Regions from separate parts of the Psychrobacillus sp. FSL H8-0510 genome, predicted to be linked through region 2. Evidence: predicted binding sites of a transcription regulator. Region 2 holds the regulator's gene; the other holds the start of a gene.

Region 1 (4,774 bases), 870 kb from region 2:
CTTGCTGTGCACGGGCAGAGCTATCAGCGCTTATACGCATGAATGGATCTCTCTCTTTTAGCAACAAAATGTTAAGCTTAGATGTACAAACAGAAAATGCAGCTATTGCTAGAAGACTATATACGTTGATAAAATCGTTATATCCATATCAAGTAGAATTGCTCGTTCGAAAAAAAATGAGGTTGAAAAAGAATAATATTTATATTTGTCGTATTAGAGATGGGGCAAAAAGTCTGCTAGAAGATCTTCAAATTCTAAAAGACGGCTTTCAATTTGAATATTCTATCTCCAAAGATCTTGTCTCAAAAAATTGCTGTAAGCGTGCTTATCTTAGAGGTGCCTTTTTAGCAGGAGGATCAGTAAATAATCCGGAAACTTCTTCTTATCATTTAGAGATTTATTCTTCCTATAAAACACATAGTGATGCACTAGTAGATTTGATGAACGGATATGAACTAAATGCGAAAACAATTGAACGAAAAAAAGGGTTTGTCGCCTATTTAAAAGAAGCAGAAAAGATATCTGATTTTTTAAGTATTGCAGGAGCTCATAGAGCATTACTAAAATTTGAAGACGTTCGAATAATTCGAGATATGCGAAATAGTGTTAACCGACTAGTAAATTGCGAAACGGCCAATCTGAATAAAACAATTAGTGCAGCCATTCGCCAAGTGGACAATATACGTTTTATCGAAAATTCTATCGGATTAGATCGGTTACCTGAAAAACTTCGTGAAATAGCTAGGTTACGTGTAGAGTATCAAGATGTTACACTTAAAGAACTAGGTGAGATGGTTTCCTCAGGCGATGTGAGTAAATCAGGTGTTAATCACCGATTGCGAAAAATAGATGAAATAGCAAATGCGCTTCGTAATGGAGAGACAATTTAAGAAATGGGGAGTAGACTATGGCAGAACAGCAGGTGGAAGTAAAATTATCTTCAGGACTTCAAGCAAGGCAGGCTGCACTTTTTGTACAAGAAGCAAATCGTTATATTGCAGATGTCTATTTAGAAAAAGATACTAAAAAAGTGAATGCAAAAAGTATTATGGGAATTATGAGTTTAGCGATCAGCAAAGGAACAAAAGTAGGCTTAAGTGCAGACGGTTCCGATGCAGAGGAAGCAGTAGAAGCTTTAGCTAACTTCATCTCGAGTGAATCATAAAAACGAACGGCCTCATTAGTCATTTAGACGAAAGGGCTATTTTTTTTGAGGAAAATAAGGCATTATAAAACTCAAGAAGTTAGGAAAGTAGTTGCTCCATAACTATTTAACGATATCTTAGTGAATAAGATAGGTGGTGACTGTATGAAAAAGAATTTCATCTTAGGATTCTTTTTATGCTTAATCGTTTTAGCAAGTATTCAATTATCCAAAAGTACACTAATAGAAAATGAATTAACGGATGAGTTTTTTAGTAGTAATACTATTTTAAGGATAGAGGAAATAAATAAGACAAATTTTACAGAAACCAATACATCATTAGAAAAGCAGCAAGCAATGAAAGCATTACTAAAAGGGCAGAAACTATCAATAATGGAGAAATCGTTTGATCCGCTTAAGGCAGAATATCGGATAGTGTCAACATCAAATCCGAATGACCAAATTTATATATTTGTTGAGGAAAATGTAATTGTATTTCCTCATAAAAGTAGTAGAGGATATAGCATAAAAAATAATCATGAGCTGATAAGAGAAATTAATTTTTTATTGAAGTGAGGAAATTTCCTTTAAAAAAATCCCAAAGGAATAAATTCCTTTGGGATTATAGAGGATAGATTATGCTTTTTTCATTTCGCTACGATCGATAATATGATCGATTAAGCCGTATTCTTTAGCACGTTCAGCAGTCATGAAGTTATCACGATCTGTGTCTTTTGCAATGACTTCGATTGGTTGACCAGTACGTTCAGAAATAATTTTGTTCAACTTATCGCGTAAATGTAAAATGCGTTTTGCAGCAATTTCGATTTCAGTTGCTTGCCCTTGTGCTCCACCAAGTGGTTGGTGAATCATTACTTCTGCGTTAGGAAGCGCATAACGTTTCCCTTTTGTTCCAGCAGTAAGTAGGAATGCTCCCATAGAAGCAGCCATACCGATACAAATTGTTTGTACATCAGGTTTGATGAACTGCATTGTATCATAAATTGCCATACCAGCTGTAATACTTCCGCCTGGGCTATTGATGTAGATAGAGATATCTTTTTCTGGATCTTCTGCTTCTAGGAATAATAATTGTGCAACGATTGAGTTTGAAACGTTGTCATCGATAGCACTTCCAAGCATAATGATACGGTCTTTTAATAATCGAGAGTAGATGTCATATGCACGCTCTCCACGATTAGTTTGTTCAATAACAGTAGGAATTAAATTCATCCTGATTTCCTCCTTCAAAGGTGGGTTAAATTATTTAGTTACTGAGAAAAGTTCCCTCAGTTGTAACTTTATCATACACATAATGGTCAAGGAAGGTCAAATGTTAAGCTTTGAAATGTTTGCTTGAATTATATGCCTTCTATTTGTATAATAGATAAGTCGCTTGCCCTTGTAGTGTAATGGATAACACACAAGCCTCCGAAGCTTGTAATGTGAGTTCGATCCTCGCCGAGGGCATATTATTTCAACATAGTTATACATAAGATATTTCAATCCTCCGTTTATTTTCTATATAAACGGAGGGTTTTTATTAGTTTAAAAATACTTGGGTTTGTATTGTTTAGGGTGTTTTTTCGTCCTCTTTATTTCTTCTATCAAAGGAAACTGCATAAGCATCATGTCTAAAATGAAGAATCGGATCTTCGGAAAGGTCGATACCTTCTCCCACTATTGTAGGGTCAAACAATAGACTTTCAGTAGGTAGTACCTTTTTATTTATTGTTAAACGCCCTACTAATATCTTTTGCCTATCAGATGGCCATTTATCGGTAGGGTCATCGGTAGGATCTGCTTCTTCCCCTAATCGAATATAGAGCTCAAATCCGACAGAGCCTTTTTCGACTCGCTTCTCTAAGTCCTCGTGTAAATAATTCTTCGATAAATGAATGTTCTCCAAGATAGAAGGGGATTTTTCATCTTTTAAAGGATGCCATTCGTATTTTATAGATTGTCTTTTACCTTCAGCATTAACTAAAAAGAATGCATGAATAGGGTAGTAGTTTAAAGCCGCATAGCTAATCGGAGGTTGCTTTAGCTGTTCCTTAAGAGTGAGCAATGTATTCTTATGCTCTGGAAAGGTTGTCAGAAGCTTAGCCACTCCTAAACCTAAATCTACGGAGTGAATACCAGTTTTATGAGAGCCTAAAATTTTCAGCATATCTATAAAGGTTTTAGGGTCTTTTGTGACGAACATTGGAACTGTTGTACACACTTGATGACTAATAGAACCATCTGGCTGTTGGAAATGGATAGCCATTCCTTTAGCTGGAGATAAGAAATCTGCTGCAGAGGGATCTGGCGGACTATTGGAAAAACGAACGGTAGCAGCTACTGGTTCCTGTTGAAGATGAGGTGCCGTCGTATATGGAATCGCATTTCCGTTTGGAATAAAAGTGGCTTCATAAAATTCGCCTTTTGCATGGGCACGTCGATAACCAGGAAATTTACCTTGAAGTTGTTCTAATGTATTAACGGCATTTTGCGGTAGTGAATTACTCATCCAATCACCTCGTTTTTTTGAATGAAAAGAAAGATTTCATTTATTAATCATTACCACTGAATAAATTACCTAAACAATGAAGTACTAAAAATATGTAAATATAGTATGAAATGGTTAGCTAAGCTGATTTATATCTAAAATATGTTTACTGGAGAAACGGAAAAGTCATCCAATCTAGTTACTTCTATATAAAGATAAGATGAAACTTATATATATTTGGTCCGTAAACGATAATAGGTTTTGTATTTTCGAATTAAAGGTACAATAATACTATAATTATTGAAGAGGTGAGCGAGTTGAAAAAATTATTAGTGCCCATTATTATAGTCGTTGTAATTATTGCGATAATCGCAGGGATATTTATGGGAAGTTATAACGGATTTGTAGACAAAGAAGAAAACGTAAATAATGCGTATGCGCAAGTTGAAAACCAACTGCAACGTAGAATGGATTTAATACCGAACTTAGTTAGTACCGTTAAAGGTTTTGCAGCACATGAAGAAGAAGTGCTTGGAAATATCGCAGATGCACGATCAAGATTGGCAGGAGCGGGTTCACCTGAGGAACAAGCTGAGGCAAATGATGAATTATCGGGTGCTTTGAGCCGATTATTAGTTGTTGTGGAGAATTACCCAGAACTAAAGGCTGATGCAAACTTTAGACAATTAATGGATGAACTTTCAGGTACAGAAAACAGACTTTCTGTAGCAAGACAAGATTATAATACAGTTGTTTCGGATTACAATAAAAAAGTAAAACGGATGCCTGGAAGTATCGTAGCGTCTATGTTTGGCTTCGATGAGAAAGAATACTTTAAATCAGCTGAGGGAGCGGAAGAAGCGCCCGTAGTCGATTTTGAAGGAGATGGAGAGTGATGAAGAAAAGTGCATATGCTATAACATTTGCACTTCTCCTTACATTCCTCTTCCCATTATTAACTTTTGCAGAATCTAATTATCCAGAGCCTTTACCAGGTGAATTATATGTGCAAGACTTCTATGACGTTCTAACAGAAGAGCAAGAACAAGAAATTGAAAGGCTTGGACAAAACCTAGAAAATGCTACTGGTTCGCAAATCGTTGTAATGACAGTAGAGTCTTTAGAAGGTCAGGATGTAG
Region 2 (19,132 bases):
GGTGTAACCCCTGTATCTCGGAAACTTGAGACGATACTTACTAGGACGGCTAAATCGATCGCAGGTTCATCTAATTTTACTCCTCCCGCCACTTTTATATAAGCATCTTGCGTTTGGAGTAGTAATCCCATTCGTTTTTCCAGTACTGCCATTAGTAAGGAAACACGGTTTTGATCAATACCAGTAGCCATACGTTTCGGATAATTAAAACTAGATTGAGTCACTAACGCTTGAATTTCTACTAAAATAGGTCTGGTACCTTCCATCGAGGCAACAATTGCAGATCCAGCTGCTCCATGAGACCGCTCCTGAAGAAATAATTCAGAAGGATTAAGTACTTCTTTTAATCCGGATTGGACCATTTCAAAAATGGCGATTTCATTCGTAGAGCCAAATCTGTTCTTCTGAGATCTTAAAATACGGTACGTATGGTGACGTTCTCCTTCAAAGTACAAAACAGTATCTACCATATGTTCCAATATACGAGGTCCTGCAATTTGTCCCTCTTTTGTTACATGTCCCACTAAAAAGATTGCTACATTTTTAGTTTTGGCAATTCGCATAAGCTCTGCTGTACACTCTCGAACTTGTGATACACTTCCCGGTGCACTTGTTACATCGGGATGATGAACAGTTTGAATAGAATCGACAATAACAAATTTCGGCTCTACACTCTCAATAGTTTCATTGATTAACTCCAAGTTGGTTTCAGCATAGATATAAAGCTCTGCTGATGTTACCCCTAAACGTTCTGCCCGAAGCTTCGTCTGACGGATGGATTCCTCTCCCGAAATATACAGTACTCTTTCTCCTTTATTCGCAAGTAAAGCAGAAACCTGCAAAAGAAGGGTCGACTTACCAATACCCGGATCTCCACCTATTAATATTAACGACCCAGGGACAATACCACCGCCAAGCACACGATTCAGTTCAGCAAAGTCAGTTGTCACTCGTGGTTCATCAGCTGTTACTACTGAAATTATTGGGGTCGCCTTCTGTGCTGTGCCATCTGAATGCTGAAACGAGCGTTTCGGGCCTTTGGATACTATTTCCGTTTCTTCTACCATTGTGTTCCATTCACCGCATCCAGGACATCTTCCCATCCATTTCGCGGACTCATATCCACATGAATTACACATAAACTTCGTTTTCTTTTTAGCCATAATACCTCCTACTATGAAAAGCACAAGCGCCTCTGAAAGAATTGCAATAATGACGACCTCTGTCTTTATTGACTAGTCTGCAGCAATCGAACTGCTGCTTCCAGGGCTAACAGTTAAAAAGGGCATTCCGGAAATATTTTTCGGAATGCCCGCTATATTAACCTTCTGTAACTAACGATTTAGTGCTACGAACCACAAATTCATTGTCTTCTACATCAAATATTACATGTTGCCCGTCTAATACTTCTCCTTTAAGAAGTTCTTCGGATAGACGATCTTCTACATGTTTTTGAATTGCACGGCGTAGAGGACGTGCACCGTATTCTGGTTCATATCCTTCAGTTGTAATTTTGTCTTGTGCTGCTTCTGTAATCTCTAATTCAATACCTTGTTCTTTCAAACGTTTAGATAATTGCTCTGTCATAAGTGAAACAATTTGTTTTAAATGCTCTTTTTCAAGCGAATGGAACACAATCATTTCATCTAAACGGTTTAAGAATTCTGGACGGAATGCTTTTTTCAATTCTTCTAGCATTTTGCCTTTCATATCTTTATAATCCGTTTTGCCACCTTCTGTTAAGTTAAATCCAACGTATTTATTGAATCTAAGTGCATCCGCACCAACGTTTGATGTCATAATTACTACTGTATTACGGAAATCTACTGTGCGACCTTTAGAGTCTGTTAATCGTCCATCCTCTAACACTTGAAGAAGAATATTAAAGACATCTGGATGTGCTTTTTCAATTTCATCTAACAGGATAACAGAGTATGGTTTACGACGTACTTTTTCTGTCAATTGCCCACCATCGTCAAAACCTACATATCCTGGAGGAGATCCAACTAGACGAGAAGTTGAATGTTTTTCCATGTACTCAGACATATCTACTCGAATCATTGCATCTTCGTCTCCGAACATCACTTCTGCTAAAGCGCGAGCAAGCTCCGTTTTACCTACACCAGTAGGTCCCAAGAAGATAAACGAACCAATAGGACGTTTCGGATCCTTCAATCCCGCGCGAGCACGACGAATAGCTCTTGAAATTGCATCCACTGCTTCACTTTGACCAATTACTCTTTCATGCAATTTATCTTCTAGTTTTAATAACTTTTCAGATTCCGTTTGTGCTAATCTAGACACTGGTACCCCAGTCCACATAGAAACGACTGCTGCGATATCTTCTACTGTTACTTCAGATTCTTCTTTTCCTTGTTTTTCTTTCCAATTGTTTTTCATTTTCTCTAGTTCATCTTTGAGCTTCTGCTCTTTATCACGGAATGATGCAGCTTTTTCGAATTCCTGACTTTGAACTGATGCATTTTTTTCAGATCGGATTGCTTCTAGTTTAGCTTCTAATTCTTTTAGATTAGGAGGTGTTGTATATGAACGTAAGCGTACCTTAGAACCCGCTTCATCTATTAAGTCAATTGCTTTATCTGGCAAGAAACGATCAGAAATATAACGATCAGACATTTTCACGGCTGCTTCAACTGCTGCATCCGTAATCTTCACACGATGATGAGCTTCATAACGATCACGTAAACCGTAAATAATTTGAATCGCTTCATCTACTGAAGGCTCATCTACTTGAATTGGTTGGAAACGACGTTCAAGCGCGGCATCTTTTTCGATATATTTTCTATACTCATCCAATGTTGTTGCACCAATACATTGAATTTCTCCACGAGCAAGAGCAGGCTTCAAAATATTCGAAGCATCAATAGCACCCTCTGCTCCTCCAGCACCAATTAACGTATGAAGTTCATCAATGAATAGGATAACATTACCTGCTTGGCGAATTTCATCCATCACTTTTTTCAAACGATCTTCAAATTCCCCACGATATTTTGTGCCAGCAACAACTGTACCCATATCTAGTGTCATTACACGTTTATCGCGTAGGATTTCTGGCACTTCATTTTGGACGATTTGCTGTGCAAGCCCTTCAGCAATAGCCGTTTTACCAACACCTGGCTCTCCAATTAGAACTGGATTGTTTTTTGTACGACGAGCCAAGATTTCAATTACTCTTGTAATTTCTTTACTACGACCAATTACAGGATCTAATGTGCCTTCTCTTGCAATTTGCGTTAAGTCACGAGCTAGGCCATCTAGTGTCGGTGTACTAGCTGGAGCTGTTCCATTGTTACCATTGCCGTGTGCTTGCTCTGTACTACCTAATAATTGAAGTACTTGTTGACGAGCTTTGTTTAAACTTACTCCGGCATTATTTAGTACACGAGCAGCTACGCCTTCTCCTTCACGGATTAATGCAAGCAATAGATGCTCCGTTCCAATGTATGAATGCCCAAGTTTTCGAGATTCATCTACTGAAAGTTCAATCACTTTTTTGGCGCGAGGAGTGTAGTTAACAATTGGGCCAACTTCTTCTTTGCCTGCTCCTACTAGTTCCTCAATCCCTGCTTCAATTACTTTTAAATCTACTTCTATTGCCTCTAATGCTTTTGCAGCAATTCCACTACCTTCTCGGATAAGACCAAGTAATATATGTTCTGTTCCAATAGATTCATGCTTCAAGCGTATAGCCTCTTCTTGTGCTAGTTGTAATACTTTTTGAGATCTTTGTGTAAAACGATTAAACATCATTCAGATTCCTCTCCCTTTGTTTTCTGTTTTTCTTCTTTTTGCAATCTTTCCCTTAACAGCTTCGCGCGAAACATATCCCGCTCAGAAGTATTCAATGAAGTTCCTGCATATTTTTGTAGAAATCCTGGTTGCATAAACACCATACATTCATTCAAGATAGATACATCAACATCTTCTATGAGTCCCATATCTATTCCTAATCGTACATCCGATAGGCATCTCGCTGCTTCATCCGTTGCCATGATACGGGCAAATGATAAAGTTCCTAGAGATCGATATAGTCGGTCTTCTAGTGTATTGGCCGAATGCTTTAGAAGTGCATCTCGTGCTTCTCTTTCTTTTTGAATAATTTGTTCGGTAATACTCTGAAGATCAGCAAGTATGTCTTCTTCTGACTTACCAAGTGTGGTTTGGTTGGACACTTGATATACATTACCGAGCGCTTCACTACCTTCTCCGTAAATTCCTCTAACAACCATTCCAAGTCTTGAAATGATCGTAACAATTCTGTTCATTTGTTTGGTCATCGTTAATGCCGGTAAATGCATCATGACAGATGCACGCAAGCCAGTACCTGTATTTGTAGGACAACTTGTCAAATAACCAAACTGCTCGTCAAACGCATATGGTAATTCTTTATCTAGTACACGATCTAACACATCTGCTTGTGCATAGGCTTCTTGAATTTGAAGCCCTGGAAAAAGACATTGTATACGAATATGATCCTCTTCATTGACCATTACACTAACCGATTCATCATTTGATAATAAAACCGATCCAGTCATAGGCGAGTTAGCGAGCTTTGGACTGATTAAATGTTTCTCTACTAACACTTGGCGACTTAGTTCCGATACATCTTTTATATGAATGGAAGAAAATTGCATATCTAATTCGTCACTTGCATCTAACAAAGTGGCAGATACAGATTGGTCAATTTTATGCGCCTCGTCTTCTGTAAATGCCAAAGGAAAACGGTAACCATTCAGATTTCTAGCTAACCGTATTCTTGTACTCATCACGATATCTGAATGCTGTCCAACACCAGCCATCCAACTGGAAATGGAGTTATCTAAAAAGTGTTCAATTGACATTCGTTTGGTCACCTCCTCCTGTTGAAAGTTGACTTTCCAAATCTCTGGCTTCATCTCTCAACTTTGCGGCTTCCTCAAAACTTTCCGTGGCAATAGCATCTTTCATTTGAGAGCGAATGGCTTCTATACGTTTCTTTAAAGCAATCTTCTCTCCTAGTGCACCTGGAGCCTTCCCGGTATGCTTCGTGTTTCCATTATGAAGTCGCTTAAATACATTCGGTAACTGAGGGCGAAAACTGTTATAACAATTCGCACAACCAAATTTTCCTTCATCTAAAAAACGCTGGATCGACCAACCACATTCATCGCATACAATTATATTTTTTTGTTGTTTTTGTTGCATTGGTTGTTGTTCTGTTTGACTAAACCAGTTCGATAGTAGTTGATGTAAAGATAGTGGATCTTGTTTGTACTCAACGTAAAACGGGTGGAGGCTATTTGCACAGACTTCACAATAATGTCTTTCAAGATGTTCACCATTATGCACTTGGGTAACCGTTACTTTCGCCGGTCTTTGTTTACAATTTTCACAAATCACCTTTAACACACCCCGTTCATTTTTCACTTTTTTCATATTTTAACGTTAATAACATGGCGCATAAAATACGAGACCTTAGTTCATCTCTGGCAGGTAACGGAATCACCAGAGTCGTTCTATTTAAAGCTGCTAAAATGAGTTTTGCTTCACGTTTAGTAATAACATCTTCATCGATCAATCGAAAAACGATATCTTCCGTGACCGATTCTGAAGCCCCATTTTCTAGTGTTTGTATAATATGCTCTATTAGATCAGCTTTTGTATGAGCTCGAACGCGGAGGATTCGAATATATCCCCCTCCACCTCGTTTACTTTCTACTAAGTATCCGCGATCTTGGGTAAATCGTGTATTGATTACATAATTTATTTGAGATGGAACACACTGAAACTTCTCCGCGATTTCACTTCGCTTAATTTCGATTTGTTCCTTACTTCCTTCTTCTATAATAGCCTTCAAATACCCTTCAATTATGTCAGATATATTTTTCATCTTCTCACCTCTTCTCACAAACTGACTTTGACTAACTTTGACTATATTATAACGAGAATTTTTTGTATGTGCAATTGATACGATTTGCACTTAAAAACAAGAAAAAACTACAAACCATTGTTTGTAGTTTAGGATATATTATTATGACTATTCCTATTCAATAAATCTTTTTTATCTTTCTTGAATAACTAATTGAACCTTCTATAGCTACAGCTAAATTAAATTTTCTTTTTATAATTATTTCGTTGAGACTTCGTAACTTGCTTCCAGTTATTCGTTTCTGCTTGTTTGGCTGCAGCATCGCTTTTGCGGTCGATATGCGCAAGCTCTCGCATCAGTTTTACATAACTCTTGTATCGTTCTTGTTTAAGAGTACCATTGTCAATAGCCTCCCGAATTGCACAACCAGGCTCTTTTACATGCTGACAATCACGGAAACGGCAATCTAATGCTAGGTCTTCGATATCCTGAAAACTAGCACTCACCCCATCACTTGTATCCCAAAGTTGAAACTCTCTCATCCCAGGTGTATCAATTAGTAAGCCACCTTCAGGTAACAGCGTCAACTCTCTATGAGTGGTTGTATGGCGCCCTTTACTATCATCTTCTCTTATATGATTGACAGTCATTACTTCTACACCTGACAAGGCGTTTATCAAGGATGATTTCCCAACTCCGGAAGAACCTAAAAGTGCACCTGTTTTATGAGAGGCTAATAGACTTCCTAATCGATCGATACCTTCGCCGGTCACACTACTCACTGCAAATATATCCACACCAAATGCAATAGCCTCTACTTCTTTCATATAATATTCTAGGTCTTCACAAGCATCTTTTTTCGTTAATACCACGATGGGGGTCGCCCCTGAATCCCATGCTGCCAATAGATATCTCTCTAATCTACGAACATTGAAGTCATGATTAAGCGACATCACTAGAAATACAAAATCAACGTTTACCGCAATTAGTTGAATTTCTGTCGTCAATCCAGCCATTTTCCTAGAGAACTGTGAACTGCGAGGAAGTACTTCATGGATTATCCCCTTTTCCTCACCAGGCATCCGATCGAGCACTACCCAGTCTCCAACTGCCGGAAATGCTTCTCTATCATTCCCAAATTTAAATTTCCCAGAAAGTGAGCATAGTAGCTCTCCTTCATTGGTCATAACTCTATATAAATTTTTATGTTCCAGTAGTACGCGACCTGCAGTTCCACTACCTGTCATTTTTTCTTCCCAATTATTATTCCAACCATATTGTTCGATTAAATTCAATTCAATTTCCCCCTAATTTCCGTATGAATAATGCCCAAGCCACATTAATAGAGCTATAAGCTAAACAATAAAAAAACCATGACTGCACGAATCTGCAGCCATGGTTCCCCGGTCATTAGTAAAGAAGCATATATCTGGTTAGAGACATACGGAGTGGGACATCATAAACTTACAGATTCGTGGATACGTATATTCATTTGCCATGATGCCTCACTCCTTTCTTTTCGTTATTTTCAGAATACTACAAGTATTAGCATTTTGTCAATATAAATTATGCAAGATACGTATTTGTAATATGGGTATCATTATTAATTATAAAGATGACATCCTACAAAATGACCTGGTTCCTGTTCCTTCCAGGCTGGCTTTTTTTCCGTACAAATGGACATAGCATGTGCACATCTCGTACGGAATACACAACCTGAAGGTGGATTAATCGGGCTCGGAAGCTCTCCATGCAAAAGAATACGTTCTCGTGACTCCTCTATGTCAGGATCTGGAATGGGAATCGCAGATAACAAAGCCTGTGTGTACGGGTGTAGTGGATTTTCATACAACTGACTACTAGTGGTCATTTCTACCATATGCCCTAGGTACATGACCCCTATTCGGTCAGAGATGTACTTGACCATCGATAAATCATGTGCGATAAACAAATAGGTTAGATTTTTTTCCTTTTGTAGTCGTTGGAGCAGCTTCACTACTTGAGCTTGAACTGACACATCCAAAGCTGAAATAGGCTCATCCGCAATGATAAACTCAGGATCTAATGCAAGCGCTCGAGCTATGCCAATACGTTGACGCTGACCTCCTGAAAATTCATGAGGATATCGATTAGCATGGTCTCTGTTCAAGCCCACATCCTCTAGTAATTCATACACTCTAGACTTTAACTCTTCCTTTTTGTATAGTTTATGTATTTCCATCGGTTCAGCAATAATTTCAAACACAGTGGAACGTGGATTTAAAGATGCATACGGATCCTGAAAGATCATTTGCATCTTTTTCAAGTAACCTCTTCTTTCTTTGTCAGTCATCTCATGCACATTTTCATTTTCAAACAGAACTTTTCCCTCTGTTCTATTGTACAATCCTAAAATAGTTCGGCCTGCTGTGGATTTACCACAACCAGATTCACCCACTAGACCAAATGTCTCCCCTTTGAAGATATCAAAACTTATCCCATCAACAGCCTTCAACGTCTCCCCATGTCCAATGTCAAAATGGCGCTTCAAATCTTGAACAGACAATAGAACTTTTTCCGTCATTTAAATCCCCCCTAAACGGCATATCTTCTAACTGCACAAATCTCCTTTTCTAACAGAGATCCTGCTAGCCTTAAAATTTCTACTGTTTTCCCCGTTGAATGCGAATGCAATAGTTGGCCATCCCCATAATAGAACCCAACATGCCTTACCGTTCCCGTCCCTTCATCATTCGCAAAAAATAGTAAATCCCCTTTTTTCCAAAGCGAAGGGTCTTGTATAGAAATTTCTTCTCCCGTTTTAGCCTGGTCACTTGCATCTCGAGGAATTATATAACCACAAGCCTTCAACATATTGTACGAAAAACCCGAACAATCATAGCCATATGGAGACATGCCGCCCCATAGATATGGTAAATCTAAATAATTTTCCCCTAAAGCCACCGCTTCCTCTGCAGACCTCTTCGGAATCTGATCCACAGAAGATGCAAATTGGGCATGTACTTTCGATAATAACGCTTTGCCGTGTGGCGTAAGAACAGTATAAAATACTTCATCCTCTGAGATTATCGGTAGAATAGTATTAAAGGCTAAAACGAGTAGCGGATTATGTTGTAAATCCCAGAGCTGTACTTTTGCAGAAGAAACTCTGGCGGAACCCTTGACATCCACTCGCTTTGTAGGTTGTATTTGCGAAAGCGGGATCCAACCTGGATAACCACGACTATCTTTTTTAGAGGGCTGCCAAATGGCAACAACTTTTGCCCATTCCCCTACTATCTCCTCCACAAGCACTGGTTCTCCGTAAAGTAGCTGCGTTTGCACACGATTTTCATCACATAAAGCTAACCTTTGTTTATACGGTAGTGCCTCAAGCCATTCCACCAATAACACAGGATTTGAGATTGCCGGAATATCTATCTCCCTGGCAGAGTTTGGTTCAGTCCAAATAGTTCCCACCTTTACAGCACAAACCCATTCTTTCTTTTCCACTGGCATCTTTTTGCCTCCTAATCCAAATTCACATGAACAATCCCTAATCCTGGTTCGTTGGAGAAGGTCATATCACTCTTATCATAGATAACGCCACCGACTATTAAATCATTTTTTAGCATTAACGGTGCGTCAAAGTCAAAATATCGAATATTCGGCTGGCTAGCTGCAAAATGAGCAGCCGCTGTGATTCCCAATTTCGTTTCAATCATGCTGCCTACCATACATTTCACCCCACTTGCCTCTGCAAGTGTATTTATTTTTTGGGCGTGATAAATGCCACCCGATTTCATCAGCTTTATATTTATCAAATCAGCAGCTCGCATTTTTAGAACTTGTTTAGCATCCTGCACAGAAAAAACACTTTCATCCGCCATAATTGGAGTATATGTATGATCGGTAACATACTTTAGCCCTTCGAGATCCCAAGCAGGAACTGGCTGTTCTACAAATTCAATTGATAGTCCTGTATCCTCCATTAAGCTAATTGCTTTTACGGCCTCTTTAGCATTCCATCCCTGGTTAGCATCGAGCCTTAACTTTGGCGTCATTCCCACACGATCTCGAATAGCACGAATGCGTTGGATATCATCTTTTATCTCACCAATACCTACCTTGACCTTTAGAACTTTAAATCCATCCTTTATATACTGTTCTGCATCATCCGCCATCTCGCTAGGGTCATTCACACTAACTGTAAAATCGGTTTCTAGCTTTTTCCGATAACCTCCAAGAAATTGATATAAAGGAAGACCTGCATGCTTAGCCAGTATGTCATATATGGCCATGTCTAATGCCGCTTTAGCACTTGTATTTCTGACTAAGGCTGTGTTTAGTTTCTGGAATATCTGCTCACTTTGTAAAATGTTCATACCAATCAATTGAGGTGCAATTATCTCGTTAATAGCGTATCGAATACTGTCCATCGACTCGCCTGTAATTACATGTGTCGGTGGAGCCTCTCCATGACCTACTATGCCATCACTCGTCGTAATAGTTACATACACTGAGTAAGCCGTCGTCACAGTTCGTAGAGCAGTTTTAAATGGTTTAGTTAGAGGGACTGCCACATCAAAGGTTTCAATTGATTTTATATACAATCTCGTCTCCTCCTTATTCAACTCCAGGTAATATAGTTAGAGATAAGTTATTCGCATCCAATTCTGCTTCCATTCCAAGTGGGACGGCAAAATGAGGCTCGCAATGTCCTATTTTAAATCCTTTCACTGCAGGCTTACCTAATTTTCCAATGTAGTGATCAAACACTTCGTCTAAAGACAAAGTAACCGGCCTTTTTTTAGGTTCTGCACCACTAAAATCCCCAATGACAAACCCAGCTGCCGCATCTAAAATACCAGCTTGGCGTAGTTGGTTTAGCATACCATCTACTTTGTAAGGCTCTTCCCCTACATCTTCTATCAGGAGAAGTTTTCCTTTTGTATCTACCTCATATTTTGTACCTACACCATTAGCAAGTAATGATAAATTTCCTCCTGTAAGTTCCCCTCTTACGATACCTGGAGAAACTTGTGCCAATGGAGAGATTGCTTCAGTATAAAATAGCTCCATTGGATTAAACAACTGTTGAAACATTTTTTTGGATAGCTCGGAGAACGTATCTTTTCCCACATCTGAAGCTAACATTGGTCCATGGAAGGTGACGATATCCGAATATAGATTCATACCTGTATGTAGAAAAGTTATATCAGAGTAACCCCAAAAAACCTTTGGATTCTCATGCATCAATTGAAAATCGATTTGATCTGTGTAACGTGCAGAACCATAGCCTCCACCCGCACAAATAATGCCTGCAATATTTGGGTTAGCGAACATCTCATGTAAATCTTCTAAACGTTCCTCATCAGTGCCAGCTAAGTAGCCATGTACATTTTCTAGACTTTTTCCTAATTGATAAGATAAGCCAAGCTCCTCTAAAAAAGCAAAAGAGCCCTTTAAGTTCTCTAGATTCGGTGGACTTGAAGGAGCAATAATACCGATAGTATCTCCTTTTTGCAATCGTTTTGGACGGATTTTCATATGTAATTTCTCCTTTATAATGAAGCCTTAATAAACCAACTCACTGCAAATTTTAACATATCTAATAGGAAAGAAAAGGGCGGTACCAAATGAGGCACCGCAGCTTTCGCATAGTTGCTAGGGCTTTTCTGGCAACTATTCTTTGTCAGCCCACTTTAAGTCCATATATCCAACTGGATGTCTTACGATTCCTGAAATTGTTGGTTTTTCAAGTGTTACTTGGTTGTAATAATGTACTGGGAAAATTGGCATTTCGTCCATTAATAACGTGTCTGCTTGAATAAGCATTTCCCAACGTTTTGCTTCGTCTGTTTCATTTTTTATATCAGCGATTAGTTTATCAAATTTTGCATCTGACCAAGTAGTACGGTTCATAGAGGAACCTGTGATGAAGCTTTCTAAAGCATTCACTGGATCTGCATAGTCAAATAAGAAGGAAGAGCGAGACAATTGGTATTTAAACTCTTTTTGCTCAGTCGCAAACACACTTGCTTCTACATTTTGTAATACTACATCTACTCCTAAAACTTCTTTAAATTTACTTTGCAGTGCTTCCGCTATTTTCTTATGAGTATCACTTGTAGAATAAGTTAACGTTACTTCAGGTAACTCTGTGTACCCCTCTTCTTTCATACCTTCAGCTAAAAGTGATTTTGCTTTTTCTGCATCAAAGCCTACCAGTTTACCAGCTGTTTCTCTGAACTCCTTACCATCAGGCCCTACAAATCCATAAGGAACAAAGCCCTCTGCTGGTTTTTCGCCATTTTTCGTTACAAACTCTACGATTTCTTGTTGATCAACCGCTAAACCAAAAGCTTGACGGATTTTTTTATTTGTAAAAGGCTCTTGTGATACGTTGAAACGGTAGAAATATAACCCTGCTTGATCTTCATTTTTCAATTCAGGAGAATCCAATAACTGATCTGCCAATTCCGCCGGTACACCAGATACATCTAATTCCCCTGTTTCGTACATTTGGTATTCGGTATTGGAATCATCAACCATAGCCCATTCCACTTTATCCAGCTTTACAGTATCGGCATCCCAATAATTTTCATTTTTTGCAAATGTAAAGCTTACATCATGCTCCCATGCCGTTAACTTGAACGGGCCATTTCCTACGAATGTATCTGCTTCTGTATACCAGGTTGCATTCTCAGTAGCCACTTTTTCATTAACTGGGAAAAAACTTGGGTTAGTAATGATGTTTAAGAATGCTTCTGTTGGAGCATTTAATTTCACTTCAAATACTTTTTCCTCTACCGCTTTAATAGCAACGTCCTTAGCTGCGCCTTCCCCACTATTATAGGCTTCTGCTCCATCAATGAAATACGCTAAAAATGCTGCTGGGGAAGCTGTTTCCGGATTTAACATATGCAACCAACCATAAACGAAATCACTTGCTAATACAGGCTCACCATTAGACCATTTCGCATCGTCGCGAATTGTAAATGTATACGTTAGACCATCTTCTGTAACATCAATTTTTTCAGCTGTTGCAGGTTCTGCTACATGGTCCTTTGACAGCCGTACAAGTCCTTCCATTAGATTATTCAATGCATTCCAAGAAACCGCATCAAATCCTACAGATGGATCAAATGATGTTGGTTCATTTCCATTATTTAATTTGAGTATTTTTTCTGTTTCAGTTTCTACTGCTGTTTCCTTCTCTTCTCCTTCGTTTCCTGTATTAGTTTCCTTTTTTTCACCCGCATCTTTCGTGGCTGTACAAGCACTTAACACAAGGACAAATAATGCTACTACAAATAACATTAACCATTTCTTCATCTTAGTTCCCCCTTTGTAATATATATGTGAATGCACTAAAGCGCGCTCATCCTATTTTAAGATAACTCTTGTAATACTTTTGCACGTTCGTCCTGAAGCCAACAGTCAACCGCATGTGATTCAGATATCGTTGTCGTAAAAGGATAAACATGATCACATACTTCCATTGCATACGGACATCTTGCCGTGAAAGGACATCCTTTAGGTGGTGAAAATAAATCTGGTGGCGTCCCTTCAATTGGTTGTAATTCTTCCTCAACCAAGTCCAGACGAGGAACTGAATTTAAAAGCCCTTTTGTATATGGATGCTCCGGTGTGTAAAATATTGCACGTTTATCCCCAATTTCTACTACTTTTCCGGCATACATTACGGCAATTCGATCAGCTATTTTCGCAACGACTCCTAAGTCATGAGTGATTAATATAATGGAAATATTCGATTTCTGTTGAATCTCTTCAAAGAGTTCTAATATTTGTGCTTGGATCGTTACATCTAGTGCGGTAGTTGGTTCATCCGCAATTAGGAGCTCCGGCTCACATATGAGCGCAATAGCAATCACAATTCTTTGTCGCATTCCTCCTGAAAATTGATGAGGAAATTGCTTTAAGCGCTCTTTAGGATTGGGAATTCCCACCAGTTCCAACATTTCTATCGCTTTTTGTTTCGCCTCTTGTTTACTTACTTTTTTATGCGTTCGAAGCCCTTCTGTTAATTGCTCCCCAACCGTGAGCGTTGGGTTTAGTGCTGTCATAGGATCTTGGAAAATCATCGATATGTCTACCCCTTGAATTTTCCGCAGTTGCGGTTTCGACATCCCCGTCAACTCTTTCCCTTTAAAAAGAACACTACCATTCTTAATAACCCCGGCAGGCTCCGGTATTAACCCCATAATGGCATTAGAAGTAACACTTTTTCCACATCCTGATTCCCCTACTATAGCCAGTGTTTCCCCTTGATGAAGATCGAAACTAACCCCCCTAACAGCTTCTACCTCTCCACCATACGTTCGAAAAGAAACTTGGAGATTATTTACCTGAAGTACTTTTACATCTGACCTTACCTTCTTTGCTTTCTTTCTATTCCTTTGCGTTTCAGAGGTACCTACTGGAAGTGATTTATCTACTTCATTAACTCGCTGTTTTACGTGTTCCTTCGCAATATCTAACTGTTGTTCATTCATCCAATCTACCTCCTAAGCTTCGGATCTAGCGCATCCTGAAGTCCGTCCCCTAGTACATTAAAGGCGAACATCGTTAAAGAAATAAACAATGCTGGGAAGAATAAGCGCCACCAATGACCAGATAATATAACAGGAAGTGCATCATTTGCCATAACACCCCAACTTGCAAATGGAGCTGCTATCCCTAAGCCTAAAAAACTTAGAAAAGCTTCCGCAAAGATTGCACTTGGAACTGTAAGAGTCATTTGAACTATAATAGGACCCATTGTATTCGGTAATAAATTTTTCCGGATAATTCTAGAGCTCTTAGCACCAAACGATTTGGAGGCTGTTACAAACTCATAGTTTTTTATTTGTAGTACCTGTCCTCGAACAATACGCGCCATTCCTACCCATCCTGTAACAGTAAGAGCTACTATGATTGTCGTTAAACTTGCCCCCATGATAACCATTAACAAAATAACAACTAACAAATGGGGTAATCCATAAAGTACTTCTACTATTCGCATCATAATGGAATCCGTACGTCCACCTTTATAACCACTAATACCACCGTAAATAATGCCAATAAAGAAATCGATAAGCGCAGCCATTACTCCTACAAATATAGAAATACGGGCGCCATACCAGGTTCTTGTAAACACATCTCTTCCTGCTTCGTCGGTACCAAACCAATGAGCAGCGGATGGAGGTTGGTTTTGGTTAGGGTAATCAGTAGCGGTAACCGAATATGGAGAAAAGATAGGACCAAATATAGCGAAAAGCATCAATAAAATGAGAAAAATTAATCCACCCATTGCCAATTTATTTTTTCGTAATCGACGCCAAGCATCTTTCCAGTAGGATAATGAGGGTCTTACAACCGTTTCTGCTCCTCCATGCTTCTTTGGTAGAGGTTGAAACCACTCATCTTTTACATGCTGTGGGGACACTACTTCTTGTGAATTTGTCATTAGGCATCCCCTTCTTTTCGGTGTAATTTTATACGTGGGTCCAGTAATCCGTAGACAATATCTACAATGAATAGCATGAACACTAGAAATGCGCTATAAAACACAGTTGTACCCATGATTACGGGGTAATCTCGATTATTAATACTCTCCACGAAATATTTCCCCATACCTGGAATGGCAAAAATACGCTCGATTACAAAAGTACCTGTTAGTATTCCAGCAAGCATCGTCCCTAAAATTGTCACAACTGGCATAAGTGCATTTCTTAATGCATGGCGAACAATTATCCGTACGGGAGATAATCCTTTAGCACGGGCCATTTTAATATAATCTTGTGTAAGCACCTCTAACATACTAGATCTAGTTAAGCGAGCAATAATAGCGGTGGGTCCCGTTGCAAGGGCTATTATAGGCAATATCATATGTAACGGACTAGACCAGGTTGCTGCCGGTAGCAAGTCCCAGGTCACAGCAAGTTGTTGAATAAGTAATGTTGCAAGTACGAAGTTAGGTACAGATATACCAACTACTGCAAATGTCATGGCAAAGTAGTCTACCAGACCATTATGTCGAAGTGCAGCAATCGTACCCAGTATGATCCCTGAAAGCAAAGCTACTAAAATAGTAGCCATCCCAAGTTCAAAGGAAATCGGGAATCCCCGCGCTAACAATTCATTTACGGATTCATTCGGCTTCTTAATAGATGGCCCAAAGTCAAATGTGACAATGGATTTTAAATAACTTAAATATTGAATATGAAGGGGTTCGTCTAGTTTATAAAATTTTTCTAAGTTTGCTTGAATGGTAGGATTAGTCGTCCGCTCTCCCTCAAATGGAGAACCGGGTATTAAGTGCATCAATACGAAGGTTAATGTAGCAATGATGAGAATTGTCGCAATCATCATGATAAAACGCTTAACAATATATTTTCCCATTCAAAAGCCCCCTTAACAGAATTTAGCTTGTAACGCTAATTCCACCATAACAAGCATTGCTCGATATGCTTCTAAAATATCTTTCGCTTTAAACTCCACCACTGTAGTATCTTTTATAATTTCACAACCCGGCATTAAAGCCGCCCACTCCGCTTGACCATAGTTTACAAATTCAATTCTTAGTACTGGTTTTTCAGGAGGAGTTAGAGGCTTTATTTGATCTCGTTTTTCTATAGCCTCCACTATTTTCTTTCTAAGCAAGGCCTGTGATTTTAAAGGATGTAACGTCTTAACAGCTGAACGAGAAATAGACTCCTTCACCACTGCAGTCACGACTCCAGGTAGAAGGTCCTCCGCTTCCCTACACGCACCGTCATCTCCTGCCACCATAATAACTGGCACACCATAATATCCTGCTACAAATGCATTTAATCCAAGTTCTCCAACTACTACTTCATTTATGTACATATTACGAACCCCAAATATCATCGAGTGACTCATTACACCGGGTTGTCCAGCCCGTGAATGATAACCTGCAAAAACAGCTCCTAAATACGTTTCATCTAGTGCGTGCACCATTGAATAAGGCTTAAAATCCCCTGTGATTAAGGAAGCATCTGGATGTAATTCTTCTACCAGGAGATTATTCATTTTAGAGTGACTGTCATTGACTAGTACTTCTTTTATACCTTTTGATAAAGCACCTTCCACAATGGCATTTGCTTCTTGAGTCATTATACGTCTCGCCCGTTCGTAATTATGCTTGTTGGACTCTACAAACGTGTAATCTGGCAAACCTGTTATTCCTTCCATATCGACCGATAAAAATAGCTTCATATTATTCCCCCATATCTTTCTACTTTTCTCTTTCTTTTAGAAACCGAAATAATTATAAACTTTATCAAAATATACTGAATATTACAATACATCTAAATACATAGATACATTGTATCGAATGATTAGAAAGAAAAGCTTTACATTAAAATCATAATAAAAAAGCAAATGCACTTTGATATAAAGGCATTTGCTGTTGTTTTCTTCATAACGAAGAAAACTAGAATACAGATGAATTATCTATTCTGACCTGGGAAGAACTGTTGCTGTCCGAATTGTTGTTGCCCAAACTGTTGTCCGTATGGTTGACCAAATGATTGTTGTGGAAACTGTCCTTGTTGCATAGGAAATGCCTGTTGACTGCCGGGTACCATTACATTTTGATTTGTAACTGTGTAAAAGTGCTGAGGAACGTTTACGATATGCTCTCTATTCACATTTACAATTGGATGGATAACAGGCTGCATTCTAGGTAAGAACGAATCACGCACTCGGTATTGCGGAGGACAAACAACTGGTTGAGCAGCTGGTTGTTGCCACTGCTTTTGTTGACAAGGATTACAGGAACAGGGTTGTTGATGTTGATGTTGATTCATTGTTAATTCACCTCCTTCTTGCACTACTATTAGTAAATGCAAGAGGAGAAGAAACTAACTAGACAAACATCCCCATTAAGTAAAAATAAAAACAGCTTGATAGGCTTTATTGTGAAAGAAGAAGTTTCAATCTAAGCTAAAATGGTAATACTATAAGGAATAAATATAAGTATTTTGGTTGATTCTATAATATTTTATTAGTATAGTTAAGCGTTTAGGATAAAAACGCGAGAGAGGGAAAACATGAAAAAATTATCAAAGGTATTTTATATAACGATTGGTTTAATAGTTTTAGCTGTTGGATACGGTGCTTTAGCCCCGGAAAGTTTTGAAGCTATTACTAGTACTATTAAAACTTTCGTTGCTTCATCATTTGGTTGGTACTATATGTTACTTATGACGCTAATGTTAGTATTAAGCATCTTCTTCATCTTTAGTCCCTATGGAAAAATCCGACTGGGAAAAGATTCAGATCGTCCGCAATTTTCAACTATTACTTGGATTTCTATGTTGTTTTCTGCTGGTATGGGAATTGGGCTTGTCTTTTATGGGGCAGCTGAACCCTTGTCACATTTTGCCATTGATCCTGCCACAGCTGAACCAGGTACGAATGCAGCTTTTAAAGAATCCCTTCGTCAAACTTACTTCCACTGGGGATTCCATGTTTGGGCTATGTATGGGGTTGTTGCATTATCTCTTGCATTCTTCCAATTCCGTAAGGGGGAACCAGGCTTAATCTCCTCCACTTTGAAACCAATTTTTGGCAAACGAATGGAAGGCCCATGGGGTACTCTCGTAGATGTGCTCGCTGTCTTTGCCACAGCATTTGGCGTTGCTACTTCTCTTGGATTCGGTGCTGTTCAAATTAATGCCGGCTTAAATTACTTATTTGGCTTCAAAATTGGCATTACGTCTCAGATTATCATTATAGCGGTTGTCACCGTCCTCTTTGTAGCATCTGCTTGGTCTGGATTAAGTAAAGGGATAAAATATTTGTCCAATATAAATTTACTATTAGCTCTTGCTTTACTTGGTTTTGTCGTTATTATGGGACCTACCTTACTGATTCTAGATATGTTTACAGATTCTTTCGGAGGTTATTTAGGGAATATTGTACAAATGAGTTTTCGTACATCCCCATTGAATGGTCATAATCGAGAGTGGCTAGACAATTGGACTATCTTCTATTGGGCTTGGTGGATCTCATGGGCACCATTCGTTAGTATGTTCATTGCTCGAGTATCTAAAGGTCGTACAATACGTGAGTTTGTTACAGGTGTTCTTGTAGCACCTACTTTACTGGGAACATTTTGGTTTTCAGCTTTTGGTACAACAGCCATTGACTTTCAGAAAAGAGGCATTGCTGATTTAGCACAAGCATCTACTGAATTGACTATTTTTGAAATGTTCCATGTGATGCCTTTCTCTACAGGTATTTCTGTTTTTG

What was found. The regulator CtsR, encoded in region 2, represses protease genes until heat stress. The targets are predictions, from matches to a motif close to ATGGTCAATAAAGGTCAAACA.
Region 1: a site for CtsR is predicted at 2,460-2,480, ahead of clpP (ATP-dependent Clp endopeptidase proteolytic subunit ClpP). Genes of this name have one in related genera too.

The regions. Positions count from the first base shown of each region.
Region 1 covers NZ_JBBOYZ010000001.1:2,811,123-2,815,896, reverse strand. The annotation lists gene whiA (DNA-binding protein WhiA) at 1-890, shown strand, start outside; gene MHI40_RS14285 (HPr family phosphocarrier protein) at 908-1,165, shown strand; gene MHI40_RS14280 (hypothetical protein) at 1,310-1,720, shown strand; gene clpP (ATP-dependent Clp endopeptidase proteolytic subunit ClpP) at 1,781-2,377, opposite strand; tRNA gene MHI40_RS14270 (tRNA-Arg) at 2,543-2,614, shown strand; gene MHI40_RS14265 (catalase) at 2,718-3,656, opposite strand; gene MHI40_RS14260 (LemA family protein) at 3,953-4,531, shown strand; gene MHI40_RS14255 (TPM domain-containing protein) at 4,531-4,774, shown strand, end outside.
Region 2 covers NZ_JBBOYZ010000001.1:3,669,822-3,688,953, forward strand. The annotation lists gene radA (DNA repair protein RadA) at 1-1,163, opposite strand, end outside; gene MHI40_RS18745 (ATP-dependent Clp protease ATP-binding subunit) at 1,321-3,771, opposite strand; gene MHI40_RS18750 (protein arginine kinase) at 3,768-4,862, opposite strand; gene MHI40_RS18755 (UvrB/UvrC motif-containing protein) at 4,852-5,400, opposite strand; gene MHI40_RS18760 (CtsR family transcriptional regulator) at 5,417-5,890, opposite strand; gene rsgA (ribosome small subunit-dependent GTPase A) at 6,109-7,164, opposite strand; gene MHI40_RS18770 (ABC transporter ATP-binding protein) at 7,473-8,432, opposite strand; gene MHI40_RS18775 (C40 family peptidase) at 8,444-9,367, opposite strand; gene MHI40_RS18780 (dipeptide epimerase) at 9,379-10,461, opposite strand; gene MHI40_RS18785 (S66 peptidase family protein) at 10,475-11,398, opposite strand; gene MHI40_RS18790 (peptide ABC transporter substrate-binding protein) at 11,534-13,186, opposite strand; gene MHI40_RS18795 (ABC transporter ATP-binding protein) at 13,243-14,367, opposite strand; gene MHI40_RS18800 (ABC transporter permease) at 14,373-15,320, opposite strand; gene MHI40_RS18805 (ABC transporter permease) at 15,320-16,255, opposite strand; gene MHI40_RS18810 (M55 family metallopeptidase) at 16,268-17,092, opposite strand; gene MHI40_RS18815 (hypothetical protein) at 17,326-17,685, opposite strand; gene MHI40_RS18820 (BCCT family transporter) at 17,929-19,132, shown strand, end outside.